One region of the Kluyvera fluvialis genome, then DNA from elsewhere that is predicted to be linked to it. Evidence: predicted binding sites of a transcription regulator. Region 1 holds the regulator's gene; each other region holds the start of a gene.

Region 1 (6,277 bases):
GGTTTTTACCGATTTAACCTCAGCAACGGGGGTAGCAGCTGGCGCGGGAGCGGGTTCTGCTTTGACGACCGGCGCAGCAGCCACTGCCGGCTGTGCGGTGGCGGAGAATTTCAGCATACGCCGTAAAATGTCGGACGCGCTCTCACCGATGTGCAGAGTGTGGGCCGCAATATAGCGATAGAGCTCGTCATCAACTTCGATCGTTTTCATCTTAATCCGGTGCGATAATTTTTTCTGAATACAATTTGCTGGGATTATAAAGTCAAAACCCAACAGCGGGTAGCGCCAAACCAGGAAGACAGCAAAATTCGGATGAGTTCCTCTCTTGCCCCTGAGCGTTAGAATGTCCAACATGATACCCTAACCCGACAACGCGAAAAAAAGAACTTTGCTATGAAATTGAATGTCCGAGCGCAATCTGCACAAAACCTGCACAATAATTCCCCCATCCTTCTTGTCCACGGTCTGTTCGGCAGTCTGGACAACCTCGGGATCCTGGCGCGAGACCTGGTTGCCGACCACGATATCCTTCAGGTTGATATGCGCAACCACGGGCTGTCGCCACGTTCCGATGAAATGAACTACCCCGCGATGGCACAGGATCTTCTCGACACTCTCGACGCCCATCATATTGAGAAAGCCACGGTCATTGGTCACTCGATGGGGGGCAAAGCGGTCATGGCGCTGACGGCGCTAGCGCCAGAACGTATCGACCACCTGGTGGCAATTGATATCGCCCCGGTGGATTATCACGTTCGCCGCCACGATGAGATTTTCGCCGCGATAAATGCGGTTACCCAGGCCGAGGTGGTGACCCGCCATCAGGCCGCCGCCGTGATGCGCGAGCATCTGGCCGAAGAAGGGGTAATTCAATTTCTGCTGAAGTCGTTTGTTGACGGAGCCTGGCGTTTCAATGTGCCGGTGCTGTGGGAGCAATACCCGCATATCGTCGGCTGGCAGACTATCCCGGCCTGGGATCACCCAGCGCTGTTTATTCCCGGCGGCAATTCGCCATATGTCACTGAAGCCTATCGTGCTGACCTGCTGGCGCAATTCCCGCAGGCGAAAGCGCACGTGATTGCCGGTGCGGGCCACTGGGTCCACGCCGAAAAACCGGATGCGGTGCTGCGCGCTATCCGTCGCCACCTCGCAGAGTGATTAAAAATGCATCGACCGCGCACCAGAATGACCGTGGTCGTTGGCGCGCGGGTTCCACTGATGTATGATTGCGCGCTGTCTGCGCTGGGCATTGCCCGGTAGCTTGTTTCCCCGAAGTCACTCAGAACCATGGCAAAAGAACAAACGGACCGTACGACATTAGATTTGTTCGCAAATGAGCGTCGGCCGGGAAGACCCAAAACCAATCCGCTTTCGCGCGATGAACAGCTTCGCATTAATAAGCGCAATCAGTTGAAACGCGACAAAGTGCGCGGCCTGAAGCGCGTAGAGCTGAAGCTGAACAACGATGCCGTTGATGCGCTCAACGAGCTGGCGACTGCCCGTGACATGAGCCGTAGTGAACTTATCGAAGAAATTCTGATGAGCCAACTGGCCCTGCTGCACGGACAGGGGAAAGTCTAAAAAATCCCCCAAAACACACTTTCATGTTGCAGAGTGTGCAGTACGGCACAATAGCTGTTTCCGCACGCTTCTCTGTTCTGCTATTATTGCCCTTATCTGTGGGCAATAAGCCACCACCATATCATTAAGTTTCAAGAGGTTATTTTACTCATGGCAATCGTTGGCATCTTCTTTGGTAGCGACACCGGTAATACCGAAAATATCGCAAAAATGATTCAAAAACAGCTTGGTAAAGATGTCGCTGACGTCCACGACATTGCCAAGAGCAGCAAAGAAGACCTGGCTGCATACGATATCCTGCTGCTGGGCATCCCGACCTGGTACTACGGCGAAGCACAGTGTGACTGGGATGACTTCTTCCCAACGCTGGAAGAGATTGATTTCAATGGCAAACTGGTTGCGCTGTTCGGCTGTGGCGACCAGGAAGATTACGCAGAATACTTCTGCGACGCGCTGGGGACTATTCGCGATATTATCGAACCACGCGGCGCGGCTATCGTTGGTCACTGGCCAACGGCGGGCTACCACTTCGAAGCGTCTAAAGGCCTGGCCGATGACGACCACTTCGTCGGTCTGGCGATTGATGAAGACCGTCAGCCAGAACTGACCGCTGAGCGCGTTGAAAAATGGGTTAAGCAGGTTGCAGAAGAGCTGCACCTCGACGAAATCAAAAACGCCTGATGATAATGAGGTGTGATTATTAAATCACACCTCATTAATAGGTAAAAGCAATCAAAATAATAGATACAATTTTTTAACTTTTTAACACTTACCTGTACAATGTCCTCTGGTTTAGAACTTATCCGATATAGGTTCTGCGCGCAGGTTCATCGCTTAATTTGTCGGTGAAGCCTCGTTTTTGAAAGCTTCGTTTACCCGAATCTTGCTGTTTTCATTTTGATAGGGTCATTCTATAATGAGACGCATTAAACCGGGTGCATTCTCTGTGATACTTTCGCTGATGGAAGTTAATCGTTTAGCAACAGGACAGATTCCGCATGACTGACAATAACACCGCACTAAAGAAGGCTGGCCTGAAAGTCACACTTCCACGGTTGAAAATTCTGGAAGTCCTTCAGGAACCGGATAATCACCATGTCAGCGCGGAAGACTTATACAAACGCCTGATCGACATGGGTGAAGAGATTGGTTTAGCCACGGTTTACCGTGTTCTTAACCAGTTTGATGACGCCGGTATCGTAACGCGCCACAATTTCGAAGGTGGCAAATCTGTTTTCGAACTGACTCAACAGCACCACCATGATCACCTGATCTGCCTCGACTGCGGCAAAGTTATCGAGTTCAGCGATGATTCCATCGAAGCTCGCCAGCGTGAAATCTCGGCGAAGCACGGCATTCGCTTAACCAACCACAGTCTTTATCTTTACGGTCACTGCGCAGAAGGCGATTGCCGTGAAGATGAAAATGCCCACGAAAGTACCGAGAAATAATCTCTCGTCTTCCGTTAAAAGCCAGCCATTGTGTGCTGGCTTTTTTATTTCCTGTTATCGTGCCCCTTCCCTGCCACTGGCACGTCCTGACTTTGTTGCCCGACCAGGCGCGGTAAAATGCCTCGATAACGTGAAGCCATAAAAAAGCCGGAGTCACTCTCGCGGCTCCGGCCTTGAAGAAGAAAAGAGGTTTATTTAACTGGGTTATTACTGCGAATTTCCTGCCAGATTTTATCGCAACGCTTAGCAACCGCTTCGTCGTTACCGGTTTTTCTGGCCTGAATGCACTGTTGGTAATCCAGTACGCGCACACTTTCCTGGCTTGCGAACTGCTCGTGCGCTTTTTCCTGACGCAGCACGTTTAACACGCTCTGGCAGGCTTCAATTTTGTCCGGGTTACCCTGGGCGGTATTGATACAAGCGCTGTAGGCATCTCTCAGCTTGCTGTCTTCTTTCGGGGCTGGTGACTGCGCGCAGGCGGCAAGCCCGGCAGCCATTAAGGCAACAATAATCAGTTTTTTCATACCATGAGCCTCTTCGCTACGGCAGGGGAACCCCCTGCCGTGTCATGCATCAGAAAATAGTGAATGGTGCGATAACCATGAATTTCACGTCACGCTCATCCTGGAAGATGTTGCCGTAACCACCGCCCCAGCTTGGGATGTCAGAGTGGTTGTCGTACTGAGTGAAGTGCAGTTTGAAGAGAGTGCCCTTCGCACGGCCTTCCTGTACGGTGTACATTGCATCCAGGCTGTATGCTGATTCTCTGATGGTGTTGTTTTTGTCGTAGTACGCATCTGGGTTGATCTGCCAGGTTGCTGGCTTCGCATCCCATGCATAGACGTAGGACGCACCCACTGCCCAGCCAGGAAGATCCCAGTTTTTCAGGTCGTACATGCCGCCGAAGAAGACTGCTTTTTCGCCGTTGGCGTTGAAGTCAGAGCGGTTATCCCACCAGATATCCAGACGACCGTTAGACGATGCATAGGTTGGGGTCATACGTTGCAGGAAGTAACCCTGCTGACCATCGGCCTTAACCCAAGTCCCTTCCAGGCGGAAATCGAACACCTCTTTCAGTTTGTAGCCGAAGGTTAACGCTTGCAGCCATGCAGTGCCGTCGTAAATGTCGTTGGTGCTATGGTCGTTAACTTTATCGCGAGTACCGTAGAACTGATAGCTGGTGGTCAGCGGGCCGCCAGGGATATCAAATTTGTAGCTGGCTTTGGCGAAGTACTGGTCAACATAGCCTTCTGCCTGACCAAATGCGGCTTCCAGCACCAGGTCATTTTTGAAATCGTATTTCGCACCGATAGAGTGCAGATAATCAACTTTGGTCTTCTTATCGTTCTGATAGAAGTTGTCCATCTCCAGGTGCCAAGGAGCCTTGTACTCGTTGGTCCACATGTAGGAGAAGCTCAGCGCGCCGTTGTCGCCGTAGTCAAAATTCGCGCCAGCTTCAGCACCCTGATAAGTACCCGGCATAAAGCTCCAGTGCGGAGCTAACAGGGTTTGACCGGTTGGCTGAATATAACCTGCACGTGCCCAGGTTGGGCCGAGTTTGAATTTAGCAGCCGCTTTATACAGGCTGATCCCGCTCTTATCGCCGCTGTAGTCTTCGCTGTAACCTTTGTTTTTGGAAGAGAACGCGATTTCGTTCGGGTGACCACTGCCGTTATCTTCCGCCATTTCGATAGCGGTAAACGCAGCGATATCAAAACCGAACATATCGGCAGCATAGCCAGACTGGAAGTCGAGGTTGGCGTTCCAGGTGGAGTGTGAAAGGTTAGTTTTATATTTATCGTGATCGGTAACATCTTTACGGTCACGCTCACGCTGCCAGTAATAGATGCCGCCGGTTAAGGTTGAATCATCAATGAATCCCGCCGCTTGGGCTTCTGGAGCCATTGCAAAGCCTGACAGTGCTGTCACACCGGCGATAGCCAGCGCCAGCGTACTACGTTTGCCACTAAACGTACGCATAGGTTAATCCTCTTTGACTTTAAAAATGCCGCTGCAAAGCAGAAGCAAAAAAATATGAACTCATAAAAAATAAAATTGTCCTTCACTGCCCACACAGACTATTTTTCGCGACGCGAATTATCAATCCTTTTCCGCAACAAGAGTGCAGGATTATGACAAGGCGCACATAATTGATTTCTATTTGTAACGGAATGCGTTATTAACATTTCTCTATGCCAGCCCTTGTCTGACCTAGATGAAATGTTAATGAGAGCGTTTACACCGTAATTTTGTGACTGAGCACATAAAAGATACGAGTGTGTCGTAGAGGCAGGATATTAAGATTAATTCGCATCGCGAAACTACGAACGGCAGAGTATTAACACGAAAGATAAAAAAACGCCGCATAAGCGGCGTTTTTTTATCAGCGGTATTATTGCGCGGGAATTAACCCACCCAAGTATCACGCAAACCAACGGTGCGGTTAAAGACAAAGTGGTCTGCGGTGCTGTAGCGGCTATCGAGGCAGAAGTAACCCTCACGCTCGAACTGATACGCTTTACCGGCTTCAGCCGCCTTCAGAGAAGGCTCAGCATAACCCTGCTTGATAACCAGTGACTCTGGGTTCATCACAGCAAGGAAGTCTTCTGCTGCGCCTGGGTTAGGCACGCTGAACAGACGGTCGTACAGACGAATTTCAATCGGCAGCGCATGTGCAGCACTTACCCAATGAATCACGCCCTTCACTTTACGGCCATCCGCCGGATCTTTGCTCAGGGTGTCAGCATCGTAGGTACAGAAGATAGTGGTGATATTGCCTTGCGCATCTTTCTCCACACGTTCTGCTTTCACCACATAGGCGTTGCGCAGACGTACTTCTTTGCCCATGACCAGGCGTTTGTACTGTTTGTTCGCTTCTTCACGGAAATCTGCGCGATCGATCCAAATTTCTGCGCTGAATGGCACTTCACGGCTGCCCATTTCCGGTTTGTTCGGATGGTTCGGCATCGTGACCATTTCGCCTTCGCCCTGGTAGTTTTCGATAACCAGTTTTACTGGGTCGATAACCGCCATCGCGCGCGGGGCGTTTTCGTTCAGATCTTCACGGATGCAGGATTCCAGAGAAGCAATTTCAATGGTGTTGTCCTGTTTGGTGACACCGATACGTTTGCAGAACTCACGGATAGCAGCCGCAGTGTAGCCACGGCGACGCAGGCCAGAGATAGTCGGCATACGCGGGTCATCCCAACCTTCTACGTGCTTCTCAGTCACCAGTTGGTTCAGCT
Region 2 (6,277 bases), 1.4 Mb from region 1:
ATACAGATGCCATCACCGTTGCCGCTATCGCTGCGCGGCTGACCAATCGGCCATAAGATTGATTCATAAACACTCCTGCTTACAGATCTGCGTAGTATAGCGGGAATGCATGAACGCTGCGTCAACGTCGAATTTTGGGCAAAAAAAACCCCCACATCATGTGGGGGAAGACAGGGATGGTGTCTATGGCAAGGAAAAACAGGGTTTGTTACTGGTTGCTACGGGTATTGCTACTAAACAGACTCACATTCGAACCGTGCTGCATCCGTGCAACGTCACGCAACTGCTCCATACGCTGCTGGTGATTTTCATTTAAAGCCGCTTGCTGCTCTGGTGTTAACAGGCGGTACATCTGGTGGCGCACCTTCGCCATTTCTACCTGGCGGTTAATCTGCTCCTCGGCCATTTTTTCGGCCTGAGCGCGCACAGCGGCTTCATCAAATTTTTCTGCGGTGACAAGGCGATGCATTGTCTCCGCTTCGCTAACATTAACGGGTGGACGATCGTGTCGTGCCCGTTGCATCAGATCGCGCATTTGCTGGCGTTGATGTTCGGTTAAACTAATACCGTCGAACATATGGCCCTGGCCGTTTCGCAGCGTGTTACTTTCCGCTGGGTGCCAGTTAACGCTGGTGACGACTTCATCGGCCTGGCTATATGCACTGAATGCCAGCGTTGAGGCCATGACGGCAGCGATAACATTGCGCATCACATGCTCCCAAAAACTTTTGTGTCGCGATTCAACGATAGACAGTTTACGATTCAGGCTGCAAACATGCGTCAGGGGGTGTAAAACAACGTAAAGTCATGGATTAGCGGGCCTCGATGACGTAATTTCTGCCTCGGAGGGATTAAAATATGAATAAAATTTTGCTAGTTGATGATGACCGAGAGCTGACTTCCTTGTTAAAGGAACTGCTTGATATGGAAGGCTTTAATGTTCTGGTTGCCCACGATGGCGAGCAGGCATTGGCACTGATTGATGACAGCATCGACTTACTTTTACTCGACGTGATGATGCCGAAGAAAAACGGAATCGACACGCTTAAAGAGTTACGCCAAACACACCAGACTCCCGTCATTATGTTAACCGCTCGCGGTAGCGAACTGGATCGCGTTCTGGGCCTCGAACTGGGCGCAGATGACTATTTACCTAAGCCGTTTAACGACCGCGAACTGGTCGCGCGTATTCGCGCTATTTTGCGCCGTTCACACTGGAGCGAGCAGCAGCAAAGTAGCGATGCGGGTTCGCCAACGGTCGAAGTGGATGCCCTGAGCCTGAATCCAGGCCGCCAGGAAGCGAGCTTCGATGGGCAAACGCTGGAACTGACGGGTACGGAATTTACCCTGCTTTATTTGCTGGCTCAGCACCTGGGTCAGGTGGTTTCGCGCGAGCATTTAAGCCAGGAAGTGCTGGGTAAACGCTTAACGCCGTTCGACCGCGCTATCGATATGCATATTTCCAACCTGCGCCGTAAGCTGCCAGAGCGCAAAGACGGCCACCCGTGGTTTAAAACCCTGCGTGGACGCGGCTATTTGATGGTTTCCGCTTCATGATTGGAAGTTTAACCGCTCGCATCTTCGCCATTTTTTGGTTAACCCTGGCGTTGGTGCTTATGCTGGTTTTGATGCTCCCTAAGCTCGACTCACGCCAGATGACGGAATTGCTGGAAAGTGAGCAGCGCCAGGGGCTTATGATTGAGCAGCACGTTGAAGAAGAGCTGGCCAACGATCCCCCCAACGATTTGATGTGGTGGCGTCGGCTGTTCCGCGCGATTGATAAATGGGCTCCACCGGGCCAGCGCCTGTTGCTGGTCACCAGTGAAGGCCGCGTAATCGGTGCTGAACGCAACGAGATGCAGATTATCCGTAACTTTATCGGGCAGTCGGACAACGCCGATCACCCGCAAAAGAAAAAATACGGGCGCGTCGAATTAGTCGGGCCATTTTCGATTCGTGACGGTGAAGATAACTACCAGTTATACCTGATCCGTCCAGCCAGCAGCTCGCAGTCCGACTTTATCAACCTGCTGTTCGATAGGCCGCTATTGTTGTTGATAGTGACCATGCTAGTGAGTGCGCCGTTGCTGTTATGGCTGGCGTGGAGCCTGGCGAAACCGGCGCGTAAGCTGAAAAACGCGGCGGATGAAGTGGCACAGGGGAACCTGCGCCAGCACCCAGAACTGGAAGCCGGGCCGCAGGAATTTTTAGCCGCAGGAGCCAGCTTTAACCAGATGGTAATGGCGCTGGAGCGCATGATGTCCTCGCAGCAGCGTCTGCTCTCGGATATCTCTCACGAACTGCGCACACCGCTCACGCGTTTGCAGCTCGGAACCGCCCTGCTGCGTCGTCGTAGTGGTGAAAGCAAAGAACTGGAGCGCATCGAAACCGAAGCGCAGCGTCTGGATAGCATGATCAACGACATGCTGGTGATGTCGAGAAATCAGCAAAAAAGTGCGCTGGTTAGCGAAACGTTGAAGGCCAACCAACTGTGGGGCGAGGTGCTGGATAACGCCGCATTCGAAGCCGAGCAGATGGGTAAATCGTTCAGCGTAGACTACCCGCCTGGGCCGTGGCCGCTTTACGGTAACCCGAACGCGTTAGAAAGCGCGCTGGAAAACATCGTGCGTAACGCCCTGCGCTACTCGCACACCAAAATTGCCGTTAGTTTCTCCGTTGATAAAGACGGCGTCACCGTGCACGTTGACGACGATGGCCCAGGCGTTAGCCCAGAAGACAGAGAGCAGATTTTCCGTCCGTTCTATCGTACCGATGAGGCGCGCGACCGCGAATCAGGCGGCACGGGATTGGGGCTGGCCATTGTCGAAAGCGCCATGCAACAGCACCGTGGTTGGGTGAAAGCCGACGACAGCCCGCTCGGCGGTCTACGCCTGACGCTGTGGCTACCACTGTACAAGCGAACCTAAAACACATCGGCCTGCATCAGCAGGCCGATTTTTTATCTTATTTCGGCGCTTTATCGCCCCATAGCCGTCGGCGGTTATCTTCGATTTTGCCGCTCAGACGGCGTTTTTGCATCGTCCGACTCCAGCTCACCGACAACCCAGCCGCACTCAGCAGCCGGTGATACTGGTCGTCATCAAACGGCGTATGCCAGGCAATCGCCGCCGCGTCATACACCGACACATCGCTCAGGCGCGACGCTAATTCCAGCGGCGCATCGCTGGACACTTTGCCCGGCGCAATCACGCGGTACAACCAACCGACCTTGCCGCTTTCCTGCATCAACGACGCCATATCACTGATAGCAAAGTGAAAATTTAGCTTAAAGCACGGGGAGCGTGGCTGAGTCACCTGAATAAGCGTCTCACCCCAACGGTAAATATCGCCGATAAACACCGTGTGCTCGGTCATACCTTCCGTCGATAGGTTTTCACCAAACGCCGGGGGATAAAATAGCGACGCTTGCTCGGGGAAATCTCGAATTAATTCAGCGTAATGTTCGCGAGGAAAATGGCAGAGCGCGCGGTCTGGGCCGCCGTGGATTTTTTTCTCTGCCTGTTCATCGCCCAGCAGCCCCAGCTCGGTAAGCTCCAGCTCACCGTCTATCTGTATTTTGCCGATAGCGCTTGGGCGACTGCCGTCATAGTCGCGAATTTTGCCAATAAACACGTCAACCGGATAATGCATCTGCTGCTCCTTACGCGGATACAAAAAAAGCGAGTCATCAGACTCGCTTCTCAGGACGTGCAATGCAACTTTATTTTTTAGCGGCGAAACGCGCTGCGGCTTCGTCCCAGTTCACCACGTTCCAGAACTCTTTGATGTAGTCTGGGCGGCGGTTTTGGAATTTCAGGTAGTAGGCGTGTTCCCAGACGTCCAGACCGACGATTGGGAAACCGGACGCGCCAGAAACGGCTTCACCCATCAGCGGGGAGTCCTGGTTAGCGGTAGAAACAACCGCCAGTTTGTCGCCTTTCAGCACCAGCCACGCCCAGCCGGAGCCAAAGCGGGTTGCTGCTGCTTTTTCGAATTCAGCTTTGAAGTTATCAACGGAACCGAAATCACGCTCGATAGCCGCTTTCAGGTCGCCCTGAAGAGTCGTGCCTTTTTTCAGGCCTTTCCAGAAGAAGCTGTGGTTTGCGTGACCCCCTGCGTTGTTACGCAGAACGGTTTTTTTGTCAGCCGGTAGTTGATCCAGTTTAGCGATCAGCTCTTCTGCAGACAGAGAAGCGAACTCCGGCAGGCTTTCCAGCGCTGCATTTGCGTTGTTCACGTAAGCCTGGTGGTGTTTGCTGTGATGGATTTCCATCGTTTGTTTGTCGAAGTGCGGTTCCAGGGCATCGTACGCATAAGGCAGGGATGGCAGGGTATAGCTCATAATCATCTCCATTATTGTCGGGCGGCAAACCTGTTAACGCCGCGTAATCAGTTGGTTCATTATAGTTAATTAAATGATATTGAAAATGATTATCAATGCCGTAGTTTTTATAAGGTTATAACTCCTGGTTATGTATCTGATATCACGGCGTTAATTCGCCAAAATGGTCTGCCTATTGCTGCAACAGGCAAAACCGTCGCTTTACATCCGCATGTCCTCAAAATGTGAAGCCCCTCGTAAAGATATCCCTCTGATGGTCAGCGCTTAATTCGTCGTGGCAATTAACGGAAGGTTATTGAATCGCATACTTTTTAAGCTGCACGGGTTGGCGAACAGCATTGCCGACAATAAACCGTTAAGGGAAATATAATGAATAATGCGATTACGATGGGTATTTTCTGGCATTTGATAGGCGCGGCCAGTGCAGCCTGTTTCTATGCCCCGTTCAAGAAAGTGAAACATTGGTCCTGGGAAACGATGTGGTCCGTTGGGGGCACGGTTTCCTGGCTTATCCTCCCCTGGACTATCAGCGCCCTGCTGCTTCCCAATTTTTGGGGCTATTACAGCGCTTTTAGCGCTTCCACGCTGATGCCCGTCTTTCTGTTTGGCGCCATGTGGGGGATTGGCAATATCAACTACGGGCTGACGATGCGCTATCTCGGCATGTCGATGGGCATTGGGATTGCCATCGGGATTACGCTCATTGTCGGCACATTGATGACGCCAGTTCTGAACGGCAGTTTTGATGTGCTCATCAATACCGAAGGCGGTCGCATGACGCTGCTGGGGGTTCTGGTGGCGCTGATTGGCGTTGGCATTGTGACCCGCGCTGGGCAGCTTAAAGAACGCAGTATGGGCATCAAAGCCGAGGACTTTAATCTTAAAAAAGGGTTAGTGCTCGCCGTGATGTGCGGCATTTTTTCGGCAGGTATGTCTTTTGCCATGAGCGCCGCCAAACCGATGCATGAAGCGGCGGCTGCCCTCGGCGTCGATCCACTTTATGTCGCGCTACCAAGCTATGTAGTTATCATGGGCGGCGGGGCGTTGATCAACCTCGGCTTCTGTTTTTTCCGCCTGGCAAAAATCAAAACTTTGTCGGTAAAAGCTGACTTCTCGCTGGCAAAACCGCTCATCATCAGCAATATTCTGCTTTCCGCATTAGGCGGGTTAATGTGGTATCTCCAGTTCTTTTTCTACGCCTGGGGTCACGCTAAAATTCCGGCGCAGTATGACTACATCAGTTGGATGCTGCACATGAGTTTCTATGTCCTGTGCGGTGGGCTGGTTGGGCTGGTACTGAAAGAGTGGAAAAACGCAGGCCGCCGCCCGGTTAATACGCTGATTCTGGGCTGCGTTGTGATTATCATCGCTGCCAATATTGTTGGCCTCGGCATGGCAAGCTAACGACACAACCCCCGACGACGATGACGCCATTGTGCTGGCGTCATCCCGACTTCGCAGTTAAATACCCCCGAAGATTAAATTAATGGCGTTACTCACGTTCGAGCGTATGGCTTAAGCCCATTCAGCAATAAAAACAGATAGCCGATAACCAACACCCAAAAGCTTAAACGCAGACCCACAGCATCGATAACCATCCCCTGGATAAAGGGCAGCACTCCGCCGCCAATGCCCGCCATAATCAAGCAAGCAGAAATGGATGCCGCATAGCGATCAAGGCCGCAGAGCGTGCGAGAGAAAATAATGGGGTACATCACCGAATTCATGAGCCCCGTAGCCAGCAGGCAATAGCCGCCAAAACGGTTAGCGAAAACTATCGCGGCAACTGTGAGTAGTACCGCTCCCGAAGAACACAGGCAAAACAACAACGGAGGTCGGCAACAGTGAGCCAGCAAGCCATACAAAAACCGACCAGCTAATGCACCGCCCCAGTACAACGCAATAAAGGAGGTCGCTTGTGCAAGCGTAAACCCG
Region 3 (6,277 bases), 720 kb from region 1:
TTACCCGCTACATCTCCTTCACATCTTTTGCTTCCTCTCCTCATTCACTTGCTTGAAACCTATCTAGCCCCCTAATTGAGGGCTTGTGTTTATCGCTGATAGCACGACTGACTTGCTCAGGAATGGTTTGGCATCTCAGCGTGGCGAAACGCGTATTTATCACGTTTGTGCTGATACAGCAGGCTGTCAGCCTTAATAAATGCAGATTCTAGCGTGTCATTTTTGCGTAGTTGGTAACAGCCATAAGAGAAGTTGATCAGCTTATCTCTGTCAATGACGGCAAGTTTTTCATGGACGCGTGAGATAACCTCATAGGCGCTTGCCTGTGTGTTATCAATGAGGATCAAACTAAATTTATCGCCGCCAAGGCGTATGCCATAATCACTCTTGCGAATAGACTGGGCCAATGCCAGACCAAGATTTTGAATAACTTTATCCCCCATATGCTGCCCTTGTGTATCATTGATCTTTTTTAGACCATCGCTGTCTATGGCAATAACACAGATGGAAACGTCGCTTTCAATTAACCGCTCTATTTTTTCATGCAGAGCAGGGGTTATGATTTTTCTGTTATATAGCCCCGTCATGGTATCTGTAACGCGACCCTTCGATAATGATTCATGTTTTATAAGCTGGAACTTTGTATACTTGCAAAGTAGAACCGTGCTTACTATATACAAAATCACTAACCATGCATTACGCATTAAAATGTACAGGTAATCCAGTTTAATGTGCAGGGTGTAGTACTTGGTCGCTTCTTCTTCGTAATCTAAGGTGAATGGTGAAGGGGATTTTGATTTATGGAATGCAATCTCTGCACCTGTGTTGTTATCTGTCACATAGATATTGAGAAATTCCCATAAATAGGGACGGTCAACGGTATAGAATGATTTTGCAAGGCTCTCAATGCCGATATTAGTGATAAAAATACCTTTCAGGTTACCATTGTTAAAAACAGGGGTAAGCATACTGATGATTTTTTTCTGAGTGTATCCATCTTCGTAGATACGCGAGGTGATACTATTACCTGAAAAAAGATCGGTAAGCGCAGAGTATTCTATTTTTATCGATTGGGCGCTCTTTGAGATGTCGATAGTGTGGCCATTGTCTACTAACCAGTTATTAAAAGTGTAGTGGCCGGAATTGACTGGCTTATTGATATAGATGTAATTGTTAGCAAGATCAATATAATATTTGATCTCATCGAACCGATAGCCAGTGTAGTTTGAAAAGCTGTATTCGCCTTCTCTTTTTAATCTAACGTGATTGATATCTGCTAATGCCGGGAAATCACGACTCCAGGTCTGACAGTCTGCATTTCGTGTTTGCAACGTACCGTCAATGCCGTGAAAATTTTTGTTCGTCAGGTTAATGCCTGAAATATCACCGATTTTTTCAACATTGGCGCAGATATCCTGAGTATCGTTATCTTTATTTTGTGAATCCTGCGCTGAAAAATTTTTCGATAAAGTGAATGCCGTTTTCTTATTGAGGTACTCCTCAAAAGATAACGCCGATTTGCCGTTTTCGACAATATACTTTAAGTAGTTGTGTAGCTGTTTTACTTCATCGGCCAAAATCGATACAAAGAGGGTGGTTGTGAGAACGGTGATAACACTAGTAGCAATGAAGTTTTTTTTGTGTAACACAATGGTGAAGCCTTTGATGTGCAATTTTTACAATGATTTTTTATATTTTACCAGTTGAATAAACATATCTCATGTTGAATTTGAGAAAATATCCTTATTTTATGATGATGATTATATCTTCCTAATTTTTCAGCAGTTATACAGACGACACCCGCAATGGGATAACGGTGCTCTGATTTGGCTACCAGGTTAATACTGAACAGTTCATTACAACTGTTCTCTATGGTAGCATCAGATTATAAAATACACCTTGCAGGTGTGCTCATTTAACGGCAATAGGATGTAAGTGGATGAAGAAGAGAACTTTCGCGATGTTACTTGTCGCCGTCGTTTCGCATTCAGTATTGGCAGATGAATCCACCGTAAAAGATCCTAATTATATCAATCTGGTTGAATCAATAGCAGACAACGAGTATGCCACATTTATGAGAGGCGGTGACTCCACAATAGGTGCTTCAGTTGTTGGCCCTTACTCTGCATCTCAACTGCTTGCGATGTATGAAAAGAACGAGTTGGCGGCAAATAAAAAACTTAAGGGCAAGCGGGTTCGAGTGAAGTCTGTTGCATCAGAAATCGGTGAAAACGTTACTGGTGATGCTTATGTTAAGGTAGATGGGAATAATGAATTCCAAAACGTCTTTCTGTATGTCAATGGGGATGATGAGAAAATACTTCAGTTAGAGAAAGGGTCAAAAATTGATTTCTTATGCTCGATGGATAAATACATCATGCACACTCCGATGCTGAAGAAATGCACTTTTACTGAAGATTCGGCAAAGAAAACACGCGCAGATATCGTCGCTATGCTGCTGGAGGATAAAATCACCAACAAATTCCAGGCGGCTATTCGTGTCGTTTACGAAGATAATAAAAACACAATAGCGAAATCATGCAGCAAGCCCGGGCGTACATGCACTGATGCGTTACTTCATGCCGCCTCGAAAACCACAGACAGTCAGAAACAACGTATCGAGGAACTGGCTAAAGATCATTGACGGTAACGCCACTTCCGTTGAAATAAACCCGCTTCGGCGGGTTTTTTGGAGAGGTTGACTCCGTTGACACTTACCGCTCCTCTTATTTCCTGAGAAAACGCGCGGGAGGAGGGCTGACTAATGACTCGCTACATGCGTCAGCTGCGTAAGCTAAAAATGGCTGTCGCGGATAGGATTGAATCTTAATAATCATCGTCAACATCTTGTATTTTCGACCTGATAACGAGTACCACAAATAGAAAAACGACGGCAAGGATGCCAATAAACCACCACATACATTCACCTCATTTTTGACTTTATGGTAACGATTCACTGATAAGGTTTTTTGGGCTAATTGGTCATTTCGACCGAAATCTCGCAATCGATCGGTTTCATTGATATTGGATTTATGGGGTAAAAAATTAGCGCAAAACAACTCAAAACCGATGATGATGGTGGTTCGTTTTGCGCCAACTCTTTCATATTCATAACATAAACAATATAACTGTCATGGCAAATATTCAAGAAAGGTAACAAAAGGTAGCGGAGTCGAAGGCCTCGTTAAATCGTCTTTATCCGACAAACGGCTACCGCCAATGGTACGTATGCACGGATCGCTACGGGTGGTTTTGCTAACCTCTTGATAACCCTCTAACCCTTTGATTCACAGAACAGCCAAAAAACTATCAAATAAATAGGTATTGGCTATGCATCTTTATCTTTCTCTTCCCTGATACCTTTCATTCTTAATAAATCCATTATTTTTCAAAGCATTGTAAAAATTCATCTATCCCACTCGCCGCTGGCGGCAGGGTCTATGCTTATAAAAAGCCATGACGGATGGGCGCAGAGGGGAATACCCCCACTCGGCACGGGTTGAAGTGATAATCATTATCACTAACATAGCGTTATCCCTTTTGTGGCTCCACTATGAGGTAGACCTATGGATTTGCATTCAGGAACTTTTGACCCTAACGATGTGACCTGGCGTGGTGTCACGCTCACACCGCCTGCGGCGGCGCATATCCGGGAGCTGGTAAAACAGCAGCCGGGGATTCAGGGCGTGCGCTTAGGGGTGAAACAAACCGGCTGTGCGGGCTTTGGTTATGTGCTGGACGCGGTCAGCGAGCCGGATAAAGACGATCTGTTGTTTGAATCCGATGGCGCAAAGCTGTGGGTTCCTTTACGCGCAATGCCGTTTCTTGACGGCACGGAAGTGGATTACGTGCGCGAAGGCCTGAATCAGCTATTTAAATATCATAACCCGAAGGCGCAGAACGAATGTGGCTGCGGCGAAAGCTTCGGGGTATAGGCGGTACATAATGACGCGTAATACTGACGCAACTGACGATGTCCAAAGCTGGACGGGCGGCCCGCTCAACTATAAAGAGGGCTTTTTCACCCGTCTGCAAACTGACGAACTGGCAAAAGGCATCAACGAAGAGGTGGTGCGAGCAATTTCAGCCAGACGTAATGAACCCGAATGGATGCTGGAGTTTCGCCTTAAAGCTTTTAATGCCTGGCTAGAAATGGAAGAACCACACTGGCTGAAGGCGCATTACGACAGGCTCAACTATCAGGACTACAGCTATTACTCGGCGCCATCTTGTGGTAATTGCGATGACACCTGCGCGTCGCAGCCGGGGGCGCAACAACAAACCGGAACGGGCGGCTTTTTAACGGATGAAGTGGAAGCCGCATTTAATCAGCTCGGTGTGCCGGTACGTGAAGGTAAAGAAGTGGCGGTGGACGCCATTTTTGACTCGGTGTCGGTGGCGACAACATATCGGGAAAAACTGGCCGAGCAGGGCATCATCTTTTGCTCCTTTGGCGAAGCGATTCACGAGCATTCTGAACTGGTACAGCGTTATCTCGGCACGGTAGTTCCGGCAAACGACAACTTCTTTGCCGCACTTAACGCCGCAGTGGCCTCAGACGGCACATTTATTTATATCCCGAAAGGTGTGCGCTGTCCGATGGAGCTTTCAACCTATTTCCGCATTAATGCTGAAAAAACCGGTCAGTTTGAACGCACCATCCTGATTGCCGATGAAGGCAGCTATGTTAGCTATATTGAAGGCTGTTCAGCGCCCGTTCGCGACAGTTACCAGCTACATGCGGCGGTTGTTGAGGTGATTATCCATAAAGACGCGGAGGTAAAATACTCCACCGTACAGAACTGGTTCCCCGGCGATAACAACAGCGGCGGTATTCTCAACTTTGTCACCAAGCGCGCGCTGTGCGAAGGCGAAAACAGCAAAATGTCCTGGACACAGTCGGAAACCGGCTCGGCGATCACCTGGAAATACCCGAGCTGTATTTTGCGCGGGGATAACTCCGTGGGCGAGTTCTTCTCAGTCGCGCTGACCAGCGGTCATCAGCAGGCCGATACCGGCACCAAGATGATCCACATTGGTAAAAACACCAAATCGACCATTATCTCAAAAGGGATCTCCGCAGGGCACAGCCAGAACAGCTACCGGGGGCTGGTCAAAATCATGCCGACGGCGACCAACGCCCGTAATTACACCCAATGTGACTCCATGTTGATTGGCCCGGACTGCGGCGCGCACACATTCCCCTACGTCGAGTGCCGCAACAACAGCGCCCAACTGGAACATGAAGCGACAACGTCACGGATTGGCGAAGACCAGCTGTTCTACTGCCTACAGCGCGGTATCAGCGAGGATGACGCTATTTCAATGATTGTTAACGGTTTTTGTAAGGATGTTTTCTCTGAGCTACCGCTGGAGTTTGCCGTGGAAGCACAAAAACTGCTGGCTATCAGCCTTGAACACAGCGTCGGTTAAAGATTAAGGGAACAATATGTTGAGTATTAAAGAGTTACAGGTTGCCGTTGACGATAAAGCCATCCTCCGTGGCGTGAATCTGGAAGTTCGCCCTGGTGAAGTGCACGCCATTATGGGGCCGAATGGTTCCGGTAAAAGTACGCTCTCTGCCACGCTTGCCGGACGTGAGGATTACACCGTCACGGGCGGGGCGGTGAGCTTTAACGGCAACGACTTGCTGGCGCTGTCAGCGGAAGAACGCGCGGGCGAAGGTATTTTTATGGCCTTCCAGTATCCGGTTGAAATTCCCGGCGTCAGTAACCAATTTTTCCTGCAAACCGCGCTGAATGCGGTGCGAGCACATCGTGGTCAGGAACCGTTGGATCGCTTTGATTTTCAGGATCTGATGGAAGAAAAAATTGAGTTGCTCAAAATGCCCGCAGATTTGCTCACCCGCTCGGTCAACGTCGGTTTTTCCGGCGGTGAGAAAAAACGTAACGATATTCTCCAGATGGCGGTACTGGAACCGGCGCTGTGCATACTGGATGAAACAGACTCAGGGCTGGATATTGATGCGTTGAAGATCGTAGCCGACGGCGTGAACTCACTGCGCGACGGTAAGCGGGCGTTCATTATTGTGACGCACTACCAACGCATTCTGGACTATATCAAGCCCGACGTGGTGCATGTGCTTTACCAGGGGCGCATTGTGAAATCCGGTGACTTCACACTGGTGAAACAACTGGAGGAGCAGGGCTATGGCTGGCTTAGCGAACAACAATAGCGCGTTACAACAATGGCAAACGCTGTTTCAGTCGCGCGGTGGGTCGGTGTCCACTCAGGCGCAGCAGCATCTCCAGCAGCT

Evidence for each region. Region 1 encodes Fur, which represses iron uptake genes when iron is present. Its sites were predicted from a motif close to ATAATAATGAGAACNACTATCAA; they were not measured.
Region 2: sodA (superoxide dismutase [Mn]) is a predicted target of Fur. The motif match lies at 4,416-4,438, and genes of this name have one in related genera.
Region 3: sufA (Fe-S cluster assembly scaffold SufA) is a predicted target of Fur. The motif match lies at 3,505-3,527, and genes of this name have one in related genera.

What each region holds. Positions count from the first base shown of each region.
Region 1 is NZ_AP046142.1:3,430,704-3,436,980, forward strand. Features, by position in the region: gene seqA (replication initiation negative regulator SeqA) at 1-210, opposite strand, end outside; gene ybfF (esterase) at 394-1,158, shown strand; gene ybfE (LexA regulated protein) at 1,288-1,581, shown strand; gene fldA (flavodoxin FldA) at 1,732-2,262, shown strand; gene fur (ferric iron uptake transcriptional regulator) at 2,580-3,032, shown strand; gene AC6I4B_RS16200 (ChiQ/YbfN family lipoprotein) at 3,224-3,556, opposite strand; gene chiP (chitoporin ChiP) at 3,606-5,012, opposite strand; gene glnS (glutamine--tRNA ligase) at 5,439-6,277, opposite strand, start outside.
Region 2 is NZ_AP046142.1:4,826,815-4,833,091, forward strand. Features, by position in the region: gene fieF (CDF family cation-efflux transporter FieF) at 1-67, opposite strand, end outside; gene cpxP (cell-envelope stress modulator CpxP) at 209-709, opposite strand; gene cpxR (envelope stress response regulator transcription factor CpxR) at 859-1,557, shown strand; gene cpxA (envelope stress sensor histidine kinase CpxA) at 1,554-2,927, shown strand; gene yiiM (6-hydroxyaminopurine reductase) at 2,965-3,714, opposite strand; gene sodA (superoxide dismutase [Mn]) at 3,722-4,342, opposite strand; gene rhaT (L-rhamnose/proton symporter RhaT) at 4,712-5,746, shown strand; gene AC6I4B_RS22810 (MFS transporter) at 5,839-6,277, opposite strand, start outside.
Region 3 is NZ_AP046142.1:2,709,961-2,716,237, reverse strand. Features, by position in the region: gene dgcJ (diguanylate cyclase DgcJ) at 117-1,649, opposite strand; gene AC6I4B_RS12870 (OB-fold protein) at 1,940-2,644, shown strand; gene sufA (Fe-S cluster assembly scaffold SufA) at 3,567-3,935, shown strand; gene sufB (Fe-S cluster assembly protein SufB) at 3,946-5,433, shown strand; gene sufC (Fe-S cluster assembly ATPase SufC) at 5,450-6,196, shown strand; gene sufD (Fe-S cluster assembly protein SufD) at 6,171-6,277, shown strand, end outside.